One region of the Rhizobium sp. NLR16a genome, then DNA from elsewhere that is predicted to be linked to it. Evidence: riboswitches for the same ligand, from Rfam matches in the RefSeq annotation. Region 1 holds a riboswitch; the other holds the start of a gene.

Evidence for each region. Region 1 has a riboswitch for thiamine pyrophosphate ahead of J7U39_RS32280 (HMP/thiamine-binding protein). Riboswitches for the same ligand answer to the same signal wherever they lie in the genome.
Region 2: it holds a riboswitch for thiamine pyrophosphate, as region 1 does, so the genes downstream of both, thiM (hydroxyethylthiazole kinase) here and J7U39_RS32280 (HMP/thiamine-binding protein) in region 1, are expected to answer to the same signal.

What each region holds. Positions count from the first base shown of each region.
Region 1 is NZ_CP072868.1:113,839-120,901, reverse strand. Features, by position in the region: gene J7U39_RS25300 (ABC transporter substrate-binding protein) at 1-736, opposite strand, end outside; gene J7U39_RS25295 (ABC transporter ATP-binding protein) at 806-1,618, opposite strand; gene J7U39_RS25290 (ABC transporter permease) at 1,615-2,421, opposite strand; partial or broken gene J7U39_RS32280 (HMP/thiamine-binding protein) at 2,475-2,591, opposite strand; TPP riboswitch at 2,582-2,694, opposite strand; gene soxR (redox-sensitive transcriptional activator SoxR) at 3,030-3,500, shown strand; gene J7U39_RS25280 (SDR family oxidoreductase) at 3,624-4,394, shown strand; gene J7U39_RS25275 (metalloregulator ArsR/SmtB family transcription factor) at 4,498-4,836, shown strand; gene J7U39_RS25270 (LysR family transcriptional regulator) at 4,915-5,808, shown strand; gene J7U39_RS25265 (formate dehydrogenase subunit gamma) at 5,943-6,422, shown strand; gene J7U39_RS25260 (NADH-quinone oxidoreductase subunit NuoF) at 6,419-7,063, shown strand, end outside.
Region 2 is NZ_CP072867.1:428,403-435,465, reverse strand. Features, by position in the region: gene J7U39_RS24310 (aminotransferase class V-fold PLP-dependent enzyme) at 1-448, opposite strand, end outside; gene J7U39_RS24305 (RidA family protein) at 586-1,098, opposite strand; gene J7U39_RS24300 (ABC transporter permease) at 1,147-2,016, opposite strand; gene J7U39_RS24295 (ABC transporter permease) at 2,016-2,957, opposite strand; gene J7U39_RS24290 (ABC transporter substrate-binding protein) at 3,041-4,567, opposite strand; gene J7U39_RS24285 (DUF1349 domain-containing protein) at 4,796-5,380, shown strand; TPP riboswitch at 5,509-5,605, shown strand; gene thiM (hydroxyethylthiazole kinase) at 5,656-6,459, shown strand; gene thiE (thiamine phosphate synthase) at 6,456-7,063, shown strand, end outside.

The DNA.
Region 1 (7,063 bases):
AGTAGACATAGCCTTGACGTGTGGCCTGGATGAAGGCGCGGGCGTGTTCTCGACTGGCCGAGAGATAGGCGTCGCTGGAAACGATGACCGTCGTCTGCTCGTCGGGAATGCCGTAATCGGAATAGTGGAAGCGGCTGATCTTCCGCTTCTCCAGCTCGGCGGCGATGCCTTCCCAGGTGTAGATCTCCAGCGTGAAGTCAATCGAGCCATTGTCCAGCGCCTCATAGGCGGAGGTGCCAAGGGTGACGGTCTTGACGTCGCCCTTGCCGCCGTCATTGCGGATCATCGCTGAGACCAGCGCGCTTTCCCAGGTGCCGCCGAAGCCGCCATAGGTCTTGCCGTCGAGATCTCTGGGACTCTTGATGTCGTCGCGCCCGCCCTTGAAGATCAGGCGTGCGGTTTCCGTCTGGACGACGCCGTAGACCATCTTCACGTCACCGCCGCCAGCGCGCTGCGTGAGAGCCTCGATCTCGCTGCTGATGCCGAAGTCGGCGACCCCGTTCGACACCAGCGTGCCGGCGCTGGTGTCGGTAAAGGGCAGAATCTCAACATCGAGGCCGGCGGCCGTGTAGAAGCCTTTCGCCTTGGCGACATAGATGCCGATGTGGTTGGTGTTGGGCGTCCAGTCGAGCGCGATACGAACCTTTGCGGGCGCCGATTGAGCGAAGGCGGCGCGGCCGGCGAGGCTTGTTGCGATAGCGGCGAGGATCGTCTGTCGACGGGTGAGAAGCAGCATGGTGACCTCCTCAGGTCTATTAGAGCAGGATCCCGAAAAGTGTGAGCGGTTTTCGGACGACATCGTGCTCTAACTCTTTAAATTGGAACAGGATTCAGATTGCAGGCCGACCGGCCTGAAATCATCCTGTTCTTGCGGATGAAGCAGGGTTTGCAGGATTTCAGTCTCGATTGCCTGGGCCGCGGGCGAACCGAGATCAGCGATGCTTCTCGGGCGGGGCAGGGAAACGCGGAATTCGCGGATGACGCGGGCCGGGCGGGCAGACAGCACGTAGATCCGGTCGGAGAGGAAAACGGCCTCGCGAACATCGTGGGTGATCAGCAGCGCCGTCCAGCGATGTTCGGTCCACATGTCTTGCAGCCACTCCTGGATCTGGATGCGAGTCAGCGCATCGAGCGCGCCGAAGGGCTCGTCGAGCAGCAGCATGTCCTGCTTCTGGATGACGGTGCGCAGCAGTGCAGCACGCTGGCGCATGCCGCCGGAAAGAGAGGCGGGGTAGTGATGCTCGAAGCCGGCCAGGCCAAACCGCTCGAAGAGGGGCGCGACAGCGGCGCGGGCGGCCCGCCGATTCATGCCCCTCACTTCCAGGCCGAGCACGGCATTGTCGATGATCCGGCGCCAGGGCATCAGCGCATCGCGTTGCGGCATGAAGGCAAAGGAATGCGGCGTCTGTTCCAGCGCCGCACCGTTGAAAAGCATGTTGCCGGAATCCGGCCGCAGCGCCTGAGTCAGCAGTCTCAGCACGGTCGATTTTCCCGAGCCGGATGGGCCGACGATCGAGACGAACTCGCCGTTTGCGACCGCGAGCGAAATGTCGTCCAGGACCTTCATGCCGTCGAAGGACTTCGAGATGTTGCGCAGCTCAAGCATCTGACCGGTCATCGGCGCCGTTCCTTGGATGGCTGCCAGGGCATGACGAAACGCTGGATAACCACCGTCAGCGCGAAGAGGCAGAGCGTCAACACAGCGCTGACGATCACGGCGGCGAGCACGAGATCGGGACGGAAATTGTTCTTGGCGTTGAGGATATAAATGCCGAGGCCGCTTGCAGCGCCGGCATATTCGGCAAAGATCGCGCCGACGACGGCATAGGTGATCGAGATTCGAAGGCCGGCGAAGAAATAGGGCAGCGACGAGGGAAGCCGCGCCAGGCGGAAAATGCGCCAGCGACTCGCCTTCATCGAATTCAAGAGCTCGGCGATGTCGCGATCGGTCGCCTCATAACCCTGAAGCAGGGCAACGAGCAGCGGAAAGAAAGTGACGAGCGCCACCAGCAATATCTTCGGCAAAAGGCCGAAACCGAACCAGAGAACGACGAGGGGTGCGATCGCCACCAGCGGCAGAGTCTGGCTGGCGATGAAGATCGGCAGCAGTGCCCGACGCATGAAGGGCATGAAATCCATCAGGATCGAAGAGGCGAAGGCGAAGGCGAGCGACAGGGCGAAGCCGCCGAGTGTCGCGCCGAGCGTCGGCCAGGTGTTTGATATCAGCCCCTCTCGGTTCAGCCAGCCCTGGATAAGAATACGCGAAGGCGCCGGCAGAATGGACGGTTTGATGCCGGAAAGATCCACATAGAGTTCCCATGCCGCCAGAAAGGCAAAGCCTGCGAGCAAGGCGGGCATTGTCCGGTACACGGCGAGACAGAGCGTCGCAAGGCGCGAATCCGATGGTCGTGGCGATGTCATCGGCGTTCGATTTCAGGCTTTCGTCTGGCCGTTAGCGCAAACCTGTCGAGGACATCGGTCTCGATGCGCAGCCTACCGCGATTGGGGGCGGTTGCCTTGACGGCATCGAGAGGGATGCCGGCGGAATTGCCGGACGTCGGGTAGAGTGACACTTGCGCGCCGGAACACATTTGGACCTCGCTCCGCTGGCATTACCCAGATCAGCTTAGAAGGGTCCGGAGGCTTGCGCCTCGCATCTCAGCCCCGGCGATACAGAGCTCCCCTGTCATTCGGCGAAAACTATCATCGGGGTTTTGTTGCCGCAACCGCAAAATTACAAACCCGTCCGGCCGGCCGGGACGGGGCGCAGATGAAAAAACACCCGGACGAGGTCCTGTCCGGGTGTTTTCCGAGGTTCCGTACCTGCCGGGAACGGAACCCGAGCGCTCGCCTCTCGGGCGGCTATATCGGCAGGGGCGATCGGTACCAGGGCGGACAAGCGCCGATGCCATCATTTCAGCTTCGTATCGACCGGATGATCTCGCTGTCGCTCCTTCCTGCGCCCTCGCGCTTTACGGCCGGGGGAGCAGGGGTTATAAAACCTCAACTAATATTGAGGTCAATGGGCGATGAATAGGATTTCTGCGACGCCGCTCGGCAGGCTTCTGACAGTCGGCGAAGTGGCGCAACGCAGTGGTCTTGCCGTCTCGGCACTGCATTTCTACGAAGCCAAGGGGCTGATTTCGAGTATCCGCACGCGCGGCAATCAGCGGCGATACGGACGCGATGTGCTTCGCCGGCTCGGCATCATCAAGGTGGCGCAACGTGTTGGCATACCGCTTTCGGAAATCCAGACGGCATTTGCCTCCCTGCCGCAGGGACGCACGCCGACGGTTGCCGACTGGCAGACGCTGTCGGCGCGCTGGAAGGATGAACTCGACGCGCGAATCAGGCGGCTGAGCCTGCTGCGAGACCGCCTGACCGGCTGCATCGGCTGCGGCTGCCTGTCGATCGAAAGCTGTCCGTTGCGCAATCCCTTCGATCGGCTCGGCGAGGAGGGGCCAGGCGCACGGCTGCTGGAGACCGAAATCGACATATGAGCTTTCAGGGAAAAGCTCTAGCCTCTGGCGGAAAGATGATGCCGCCTTTCTTTCGGCCGGCGCGCTCATATGTTAAGGGCGAATGGCGCAACAGGCGGCATTGTCCGCGAGGAGGACGGCTTCGTGTTCCATCCGAGACTATTCGAGAATCGCAATGTCATCGTGACCGGCGCCGGGCGGGGCATCGGCCTCGAAGTGGCCCGGCAGTTCTTGGACTGCGGCGCAAAGGTGATCGTCCATATCGGGCGCAAACCGGGACGCGAGCTGCCGGATTTTCTGCTGACGGCTGAATCCGAAAGACGGGCGCTGTTGCTGCACGCCGATTTCACCGCCGTTGGCGGCGCTGCGCAATTTGCCGAAAATGCGCTCGCCTTCTTCGACAAGGTGCATGTGCTCGTCAATAACGCCGGCACCATGCTCGGCCGTTTTCCGGCTGCCACACTGACCGACGCAGATTATGAGGCGATCGTGCGTTTGAACCAGACGTCGGTGGTGGCGCTGACGCGTGCGTTGCTACCGGCATTGAAGGCGGCGGAAGGCGCTGCCATCGTCAACACCGTTTCAATTTCCGCGCTGACCGGCGGCAGCCCCGGTTCTTCGATCTATTCCGCCTCGAAAGCCTTCATTTCAACCTATTCCAAGGCGCTTGCCCGCGAGCTTGCGCCGGATGGCATCCGCGTCAATTGTGTCTCGCCCGGAACGATCGAGACGGATTTCCATGAGCGCTATTCTTCCCGCGAAAAGCTGGAGCAGACGAGAAAGTCTATTCCCTTGCAGCGGCTGGGCACAGCGGAGGATTGCGCTCCGGCCTATCTGTTCCTGGCGGCACCCTCCCTCTCCGGATACATTACCGGCCAGGTCCTCGAGATCAATGGCGGCCAGCTTATCTGCTGATTTAGTTAGACCTTTTTTGACATTTGATCACTTTTGGCAAATTCGCGTGTGCGAATATGCTATTGGGCTGATCTGCCTTTTCGCTTCCCTTCCGAGATGTCGAATGCCATTGCCCAAGCCCGAGCCGGGAATGTCCGGTCAGGAATTGCACAAACTCGCTGGAAACGCTCGTGAGGCGAGCGATCTGCTGAAGGCGCTGGCGCACCAGACCCGACTTCTAATTCTTTGCATACTCGCGACCGAGGAGCGGACGGTGGGTGAAATCGAAAATATCCTCGGCATTCAGCAGGCGATGGTCTCGCAGCAGCTCGCGCGTTTGAGGCTCGAAGGCCTTGTCAATACGCGCCGTCAGGGCAGGCTCGTCAATTACCGTATCGGCAATACGAGCGTGCTTGCCTTCCTCGAATCGCTGTTCGATCTTTTTCCTGCAGAAAACAATTAGCACCCGCCCTTGCGGAGCACGGTTGCTGCGTCGAAGATAGGCTGATCCGGATGATTTCGCGCCGGATCGGGAGACCGGATGATCGACAAGCTGGAATTTTTCATCGCCCTTGCCAACGAAAAGCATTTCGGCCGCGCCGCCGAGGAGTGCGGGATCTCGCAACCGACACTTTCGGCCGCCATCCGGCAGCTTGAAGACCAGCTTGGTGTCATGCTGGTGCAGCGCGGCTCGCGTTTTCAAGGGCTGACGCCGGAGGGGCAGCGGGTGCTTGAATGGGCGCGGCGCATCGTCGGCGACGCCCGCACCATGCGCGAGGAAATGCGCGCCGCCCGCCGTGGTCTTTCCGGCCACATCCGCCTCGCTGCCATTCCGACCGCGCTCGCCATGCTTTCGCGCATCACTACGCCCTTTCAGGAACGACATCCCGGAGTGACCTTCTCGATCGTCTCGCGGAACTCGCTGCAGGTGCTGAGCATGCTGGAAAATCTCGAAATCGAGGCCGGCATCACCTACCTAGAAAATGAACCGCTTGGCCGCGTTACGACCGTGCCCCTCTATGCCGAGCGCTACAATCTGATCACGGCCGCAGGCAGCCCGCTTTCCGATCGCGACAACGTGACTTGGCGGGAAGTCGGCGATCTTCGGCTTTGTCTATTGACAGCTGACATGCAGAACCGCCGCATCATCAACCGGCATCTGACGGAAGCCGGCGCCACGGTGCATCCGACGCTCGAATCCAATTCGATGATCGTGCTGTTCTCGCATGTCAGGACCGGTCGCTGGGCGAGCATCATGCCGCGCAACGTCGCGAAATCCTTTGGTTTTCCCGTGGAAATCCGGATGATTCCGATCGTCGAGCCTGAGGCGCATCATCTGGTCGGTCTTGTCGCGCCTTATCGCGAGCCCTTCACCCCGCTCGTTTCGGCCCTATTGCACGAAGCGAGAGTGCTCGTGCGGGATGAGGAGCTTTGATAGAAAAAACCTATCATTCCACGAGATAGCTTTATTGATCGTCATCGGCTTCCCTGAGATGTTGTCTGCACGATGGCGCTCGGCTGGGGAGGCCTGCCATCCCGAAACGAGCAAGCCGCCGGGAGGGCTGCCTGATGACCATTCATATCGCCGGAGGCGATATCGCAGCGCGTACACGGACCATCGTCGCCGACCTGCGCTTCCTTGAGGGACCGCTGCTTCCCATTCTGCACGAGGTTCAGCGAGAATTCGGTTATGTGCCGCAGGAAGCCCTGCCTGTGATTGCGGAGGAATTGAACCTCTCGCGCGCCGAAGTGCACGGGGTGATGACATTCTATCACGATTATCGCGACCATCCCGCCGGCCGCCACGTGCTGAAGCTCTGTCGCGCCGAGGCCTGTCAGTCGACGGGCGGCGATGCGTTGGCTGAACGCGTCAAGGCGCTGCTGGGCATCGATTTTCATCAGACGACGCTCGACGGCGCCGTGACGCTGGAGCCGGTCTACTGTCTCGGCCTTTGTGCCTGCGCCCCGTCGGCGATGCTCGACGGCGAGGTTTATGGCCGGCTCGACGATCAGCTGGTGGCGGAACTCGTTGCGGAGGCACGTCGATGACAGTCAAGATCTATGTTCCGCGCGATGCCGCTGCGCTGGCGCTCGGGGCCGAAAAGGTGGCAAAGGCGATTGCCCAGGAGATCGCCGCCCGCGGCTTCGATGCAGAGATCGTGCGCAACGGCTCGCGCGGAATGTTCTGGCTGGAACCGCTGGTCGAGATCGAGGCCGCCGGGAGGCGCATCGGCTACGGGCCGGTGAAGGCAAGGGATGTGCCTGCTCTGTTTGACGCCGGAATGATGAACGGCGGCGGCCACCCGCTCTGTCTCGGGGGGGTTGAAGACCTCCCCTTCCTGAAGGAACAGACCCGCCTGACCTTCGCCCGCTGTGGCATCACCGACCCGCTTTCGCTTGGCGATTATGAGGCGCATGGCGGCCTTGCCGGCCTTCGCCGCGCCGTTTTGATGACGCCTGTCGAAATCGTCAAGGAAGTCACGGATTCCGGCCTGCGCGGACGCGGCGGTGCCGGTTTTCCCACGGGCATCAAGTGGAAGACGGTTCTCGATGCCAGCGGCGAACGCAAATATATCGTCTGCAACGCCGACGAAGGTGATAGCGGCACCTTCGCCGACAGGATGATCATGGAGGGCGATCCCTTCGTGCTGATCGAGGGCATGGCGATTGCAGGGTTTGCGACCGGCGCC
Region 2 (7,063 bases), on a different replicon from region 1:
TGATGGCGTTTTCCATATGGAAGCGATGGGTCGAAGTCGCCTGTCCCACAAGCACGACCTTGCCGCCGGCAAGCCGGATTGCCTGGTCGACGGGCGCACCGTAGCTGACCACATGGCCCATCTGCACCAGCACTTCGTTCTTCTCAGACACGGCATCCGGCAGCCTCTCGATAGCCAGCAGATTGTTGCCGGTGATCGCACCGGCGACGGTAAGCGAAATACCGGCCGAGCAGGAGGCGGTGACGAAGCCCGCCTCGCCGCCGGTCAGCCGGGCGATGACGCCGCTTGCCTTGCGCTGCAGGTCGTTGATCTCGGCGAAGTGCGGCAGGATGGACGCCATCGCCGCGATCGCCTCGGGAACGACGATCGAAGCGCCAAGGCTGGTCATCGTGCCGGACACATTGATGACGGGACGAAGGCCGAGCGAAGGTCTGATATCATCGGGCATGAAGATCTCCGGAAGTCTGGGGCGAAGGGCGAAACATGGGGCGGTCGTCCGGCAGTGTCGAACAGCCGGAGAACGGACGCGGGTTAAGATAGGAAAAGGTCATCCGAAGACCACTCCAAACATGAAAACACACCTCGTCATCCATGCAAAGCGACGATCGCCTCGATCTCGACGGTGATATTGCCGGGCAGCGAGCCGAAGCCGACGGCCGAGCGGGCATGTTCGCCTGCCGCTCCGAAGACCGCGATCAACAGGTCGGAACAGCCGTTGATGACGCTCGGATGGTCCTCGAACTCGGGTACGGCGTTGACCATGCCGAGCAGCTTGACCACCCGCCTGACGCGCGAGAGATCGCCGAGCGCCTCATGCATGACGGCAAGCAGGTTGATGCCGGTCAGCCGCGCATGCCGGTACGCCTCGTCGACACCGACGCCGCCGCCGACCTTGCCGGCATGCAGGAAGCCATCGGCTTCGCGCGGCCCCTGGCCGGATAGATAGAGCATGCTGCCTTCCACCACATGCGTCACGAAATTGGCAATCGGCGGTGGCGGCGGCGGCAGCGTTATGCCAAGAGCGGCTAACCGTTGGTAAGGCGAATTCTCGACCTTGCCGGCTGCGGCGGGGAACTGATTCACGCGAACTCCTGTCATGCGAATTTCGATTGGCGAATTTGGATTGGCCGACCGCTGGTCGACGGATCAAAGGTCCTTGCGAAGTCTCGGGTCGAGCATGTCCCTCAGGCCGTCGCCGACCATCTGCAGCGACAGCACCGAGAGAACGATCGCGACGCCGGGGAAAAGCGTCATCCAGTCGGCCTGGCCGATATATTGCCGGCCGGCGGCGATCATCGTTCCCCAGGTTGGGATCTCGGGGCTGACGCCGAGGCCGAGAAAGGACAGGCCGGCCTCGGCAAGCATGGCGCTGGCGAAGAGGAATGTGCCCTGCACCAGGATCGGCGACAGCAGATTGCGCAGCACATGCCGCGTCATGATGTGGAAGGTCGAAATCCCGAGCGCCCTCGCCGCCTCGACATAGGGCAGCTCGCGAATAACGAGCGTCGAGGCTCGCACGATGCGGGCAAGGCGCGGCGCATAGACGACCGACAACGCGATGATGACGGTCGTCAATGACGGGCCGAGGGCGGCGACCAGCGCGATCGCCAGCAGAATATCGGGGAAAGCCATCATCGCGTCGATCAGCCGGGCTATCGGCGTATCGAGCTTCTGGAAGAAGCCGGCGAGCAGGCCGAGCGTGACGCCAATTGCGGCCGAAAGCGCGACGACCGCAGCCCCGACGAACAGCGACAGGCGGCCCGCGAAGATCGTGCGCGAGAAGACGTCGCGACCGAACTCGTCAGTGCCGAAGAAGAAGGTGCCGCTCGGCGGCTTCAGTCGGTTGACGATGGAAAGCTTCGACGGCGAATAGGGCGCGACTACAGGCGCGAAGGCCGCCAGCAGCACGAAGATCGCCAGGATCAGCAGGCCGAAGGCCACCGTCCTGCGCTTCATCAGGCGGCGGACGAATTTGCCGCCTTCGCTTTCGGCTGGTTTGATTGCGATATCGGCCATCAGTAGCGCACCCTCGGATCGACCAGCAGGTAGAGCATGTCGATCGCAAAATTGATCAGCACATAGAGCGCGGCGATGACGAGCAGCGCCCCTTGGATGACGGGATAATCGCGGCGCAACACCGCCGAAACGACGAGATTGCCGACACCCGGCAGGCCGAAGACTGTTTCGGTGACAACAGCGCCCGAAATCAGCACCGCCGCCGTCAGGCCGAGCACCGTCAGGATCGGGATCAGCGCATTCCTCAACGCGTGCTTGAGGATGACCTTGCGCTCGATCAAGCCCTTGGCGCGGGCCGTGCGGATATAATCGTCGCCGAGCACATCGAGCATCGAGGCGCGGGTGAAGCGCAGGATCAACGCCGAGGAGACGATGCCAAGCGCAAAGGCCGGCAGGGTCAGGTGATACATCCGGTCGATGAAGGTCGAGCCCGGGCCGCCATATCCCGAGACCGGGAAGAGATTGAACCGCACGGCGAAGAACTGCATGAGAATGAGCCCGAGCCAGAAGCTCGGAATGCTGGCGGCGAACATGGCGAGCGTCGTTGCCGCCTGGTCAATGAAGGAACCGCGCCGATAGGCGGCATAGATGCCGATCGGCAGGGCGATGGCGCTGGCAATGGCAAGCGAAAACAGCGTCAGGAAGAAGGTCGGCTCGGCCCGGTCGATGAGGGCCGATGTGACGGGCATGTTCAGGAAGATCGACTGGCCGAGATCACCCTTCAGCAACTGGCCGATATAATAGACATATTGCAACCCGAGCGATTGATCGAGGCCGAGCCGGGTTCGGAGATCGGCAATATCCTGCGGCGTCGCATCCGGCCCGAGCATAACGGCGGCCGGATCTCCCGGCGTCACACGCACGATGACGAAGACGATCGTGACGACGAGAAACATCACGACGATCATGCCGAACAGGCGCTGGAGGATGTAGCGGATCATGAATGCCGGCCTTCAAGCCCTTGCAGATGCGGCAGAAAAGATGACCGGTACCGGTCCCGAAGGACCGGTGCCGGCGGTGATGCTCACTTCTTGATCGAAGCGTTCCAGAAATACGGCCAGGGAGCCGGATCGACTCCTTCGAGCTTGACCGACTTCGCCGAGACGGCGTTGAAATCGCCGATCTTCATGAAGGGCGCGTCGGTATAAACCGCCTTCTGAACATCCGCCCAGAGCGCCACGCGCTTCGTCGGGTCGACCTCGGAGGTGAAGGCATCGACGGCGGCCTTGCGGGCTGGCGTGTCCCACCAGCCCGGCGAACTAGTCGAGAGCGAGCCGATGAGGGCCGGCTCCGGCAGGAAGGGGCTGTGGGTGATATAGATATCCCAGAGCTTCGGATCGGTGCGGCGCTGCGTCAGCGTCGCCCAGTCCACCACCTGCATATCGACGGTGAAGCCGGCAAGCTTCAGATATTCGGCGGCGACCTGCGCCATCTTGTAATGGAACTCGTATTGACGGCTGGTCAGGATGCGGATCGGCTCGCCGTTGTAACCCGCTTTCTTGGCGGCAGCCGCCGCCCCTTCCGGATCGGCGACATTATAGGCGCCCTCGACGCCGGCATCCGTCGACCAGGCAAAGGTCTTGGGGTAGATGGCGCCGTCGAGCGCATAAAAATCCTTGCTGCCGAAGGCTGCCGCCAGCATGTCTTCCATGCTGAGCGCTTGGCGGATCGCCTTGCGGACCTCGACGTTGGCAGCCACACCTTCCTTCGTATTGAAGACGAAGACCGGATAACCGAAGGGCTTCAGCATGACCGGCTGCGAGGCAGTCGACGCCTTCAGCTTGTCGTAGGATTCGACCGCGATCGAGTCGACATAATCATATTGGCCCGAAATGGCGGCCTCGACGCGGGTGTTCGGATCCGGCACCGGCACGAAGCGGATTTCATCGAGATATTGATGGCGGGCGCCGCCGTAACCATTGCCGTCGCCCTCGCGTGACTTATAGCCGTCGAAGCGGACGAGCTGGATATATTGGTCGGCCTTGCGCTCCTTCAGCATATAGGGGCCGGTGCCAATGAATTCCTTCATCGGTTCGTCCTGCTTTTCGGAAGGGATGATGATCGCCGCCGAATTGTTGAAGGCGAGCAACGAGGTCAGCGGCGCATAGGGCTGCTTCAGGGTGATGGTGACGGTCGAAGGATCGGTCGCGGCGATCTTGCCGATGAAGCCCGCCACCTGCTTGCCGCGCGAGGCGATCTTCGTCCAGCGGCCAAGCGAGGCGACAACATCCTCGGACGTCATGTCTGTATTGTCGTGGAACTTGATGCCGGTCCTCAGCTTGATCGTATAGGTTTTGCCGTCGGCGCTGATCTCCGGCAGGCTTTCGGCCAGCAGCGGCGTGACGTTCCAACTCTTGTCGAAGGTGTAGAGCGTTTCGAAAATATGCTGGGTGACGATGCCGACAAGATCAGCCGTCGACGACATCGGATCGAGCGTCGGCGGCTCGCCGATCGTCGCGACATTGATGACGCCGCCCTTTTCCTGGGCAAGCAGGGCGGACGGCAGGGCGACGAGCGCGGTACCGAGCAGGAATGCGACCAGTGTTTTCATGTGATGGCTCCCGTTTAGTTCCATTATTATGCAATTCATCTTTTTGTAACAGAATAAGAACTGGATCGATCCTGTCAAGCGCGGGCGACGGATTATGCAGCCGCGGATAGCGCGACGCCGAAAAAGCACCATCTTCATCTGCGGCTGTCTGCGCTGCATGAAAGCGGCATGATATGCCAAAGTCAGGTGGTCGCCTGCGGTCAGGCTTCAACAGAACGGGAGAACGGGATGAGCATCGATTTCAACAAAGGAAAGTGGCTGAACGAGCCGGCCAGCTGGCGCGCAGACGAAACCAGCCTCACCCTGACGACCGACGAGAAAACCGATTTTTGGTGCGAAACCTATTACGGCTTCACCCGCGACAACGGCCATTTCCTCGCTTTTCCCACCGGTGACAGCTTCACCGCCGAGATCCGCATCCAGGGCGAATTCCGCACCCTCTACGATCAGGCCGGCCTGATGGTGCGCCTCGACGAAACACGCTGGGTGAAGTCAGGCGTCGAATTCACCGACGGCGAAGCCTTCCTCAGCGCCGTCGTCACCGACGGCAGATCCGACTGGTCGGTGTCCCAGCCCTTCAAGGAACTCGAAGATTTCCACATCCGCGTCACCGTTGCAGGCGGCGCCATGCGCATCCAGGCCTCCCGCGACGGCAGCCGCTGGCCGCTGCTGCGGCTAGCGCCCTTCCCGGCTGCCGACCGCTATGAAGTCGGGCCGGCGGCCTGCACGCCGGAGCGCAGCGGGTTGAGGGTGCGGTTTTCGGAGTTTTCGATCGGGCCGGCGATTACGACGGATCTTCACGATTTGAGTTAGCCGGATAGGATGCGATCGGGATTGCATTCCTGAGCAGCAACGTTCACGCCTAAAGCGCAGCCGCAAGGAGAGTACCGAACCCTCATTTTCGAGATGACATCCGCCCCGTTCTCTGCGAAAAAGAGCGCGATGAGAGACAGGGGCGCCCGTCGACAGACGGGCTGAGAAGCACCCTTCGAACCTGAACCGGATAATGCCGGCGGAGGGAGTCGCTCGGGGTCGCGGTTTCGCCCGCACGAATTGCCCCGTGCCCGCCCCCGCCTGAAAGGGGCGCCATGCAAAACAAGATCACGTCGGGAGCCATGCTGAAGGCGATGCGCGAAAAGCCGCCGCTCGTCCAGTGCATCACCAATTATGTCGCCATGAACATCGCGGCCAATGTTCTGCTTGCGTCGGGCGCCTCGCCCGCCATGGTGCACGCCGCTGAAGAAGCCGGCGAATTCGCCGGCATCGCGAATGCATTGACCATCAACATCGGCACGCTTTCGACGCAATGGATCGAAGGCATGCAGACGGCGGCGAGGGCCGCCAACGCAGCCGGCAAACCATGGGTCCTCGATCCGGTCGCGCATTACGCGACGGCCTTCCGCCGCGGAGCGGTCGCCGATCTCCTGGCGCTGAAGCCGACGATCATCCGCGGCAATGCTTCCGAGATCATCGCCCTTGCCGGCGGAGAGAGCCGCGGCCAGGGCGTCGACAGCCGCGACCCGGTCGAGCAGGCGGAAGGCTCGGCGCGGCGGCTCGCCGAGCGGCAGCGGGCGGTGGTCGCCGTCACCGGTGCGGCCGATTTCGTCACCGATGGTGAAAGAGCCGTGCGCATCAAAGGCGGATCGGTCCTGATGCCGCAGGTCACCGCACTCGGCTGCTCGCTCACCTGCCTGATCGGCGCCTTTGCCGCGACCGCCCCTGAGGATACGTTCGGGGCGACAGTTGCGGCCCTTGCGACCTTCTCCGTCGCGGGCGAGGATGCCGCCCTCGGGGCGGCCGGCCCCGGCTCCTTCGCTTGGCGTTTCCTCGATGCGCTGTCAGCCCTGGACGCCGAAACGCTCGATGCCCGGGCAAGGATTTCGGCCGTATGAAGGTTTTCGACCTTTCGCTCTATCTCGTCCTCGACCCCGAACTCTGCGCCGGGATCGGCATGGTCGAGACCGCGCGCCTTGCCGTTGCCGGCGGCGCCACGATGGTGCAACTGCGCGACAAACATGCGGGCACGACCAGAATGATCGAGACCGGCCGAGCCTTGAAACAAGCGCTTGCGGGAACCGGCGCCCTGCTCATCGTCAACGACGATGTCGAGGCGGCGATCGCCATAAGTGCCGACGGCCTGCATATCGGCCAGGAGGACATGGACGCGCGCACGGCACGGACGATGATCGGTCCCGACATGATCCTCGGCCTCTCGGTCGAGACAGCGCCGCTTGCCACGGCCGTCGATCCTGGTCTCGTCGATTATGCCGGCGTCGGACCGGTCTTTGCGACGCCGACCAAGGCCGACCACAAGCAGCCGATCGGCTTTGACGGTCTGGCAAGGCTGGTGAAGGCTTCGCCGGTGCCGTCAGTCGCCATCGGCGGCCTCAAGGCGAACCACGTGGCCGAGGTATTTGCCGCAGGCGCCAATGGGCTTGCCGTCGTCTCAGCCATCGCCGGCACGCCGGACCCCGAGGCGGCCACGCGCCGCATCGC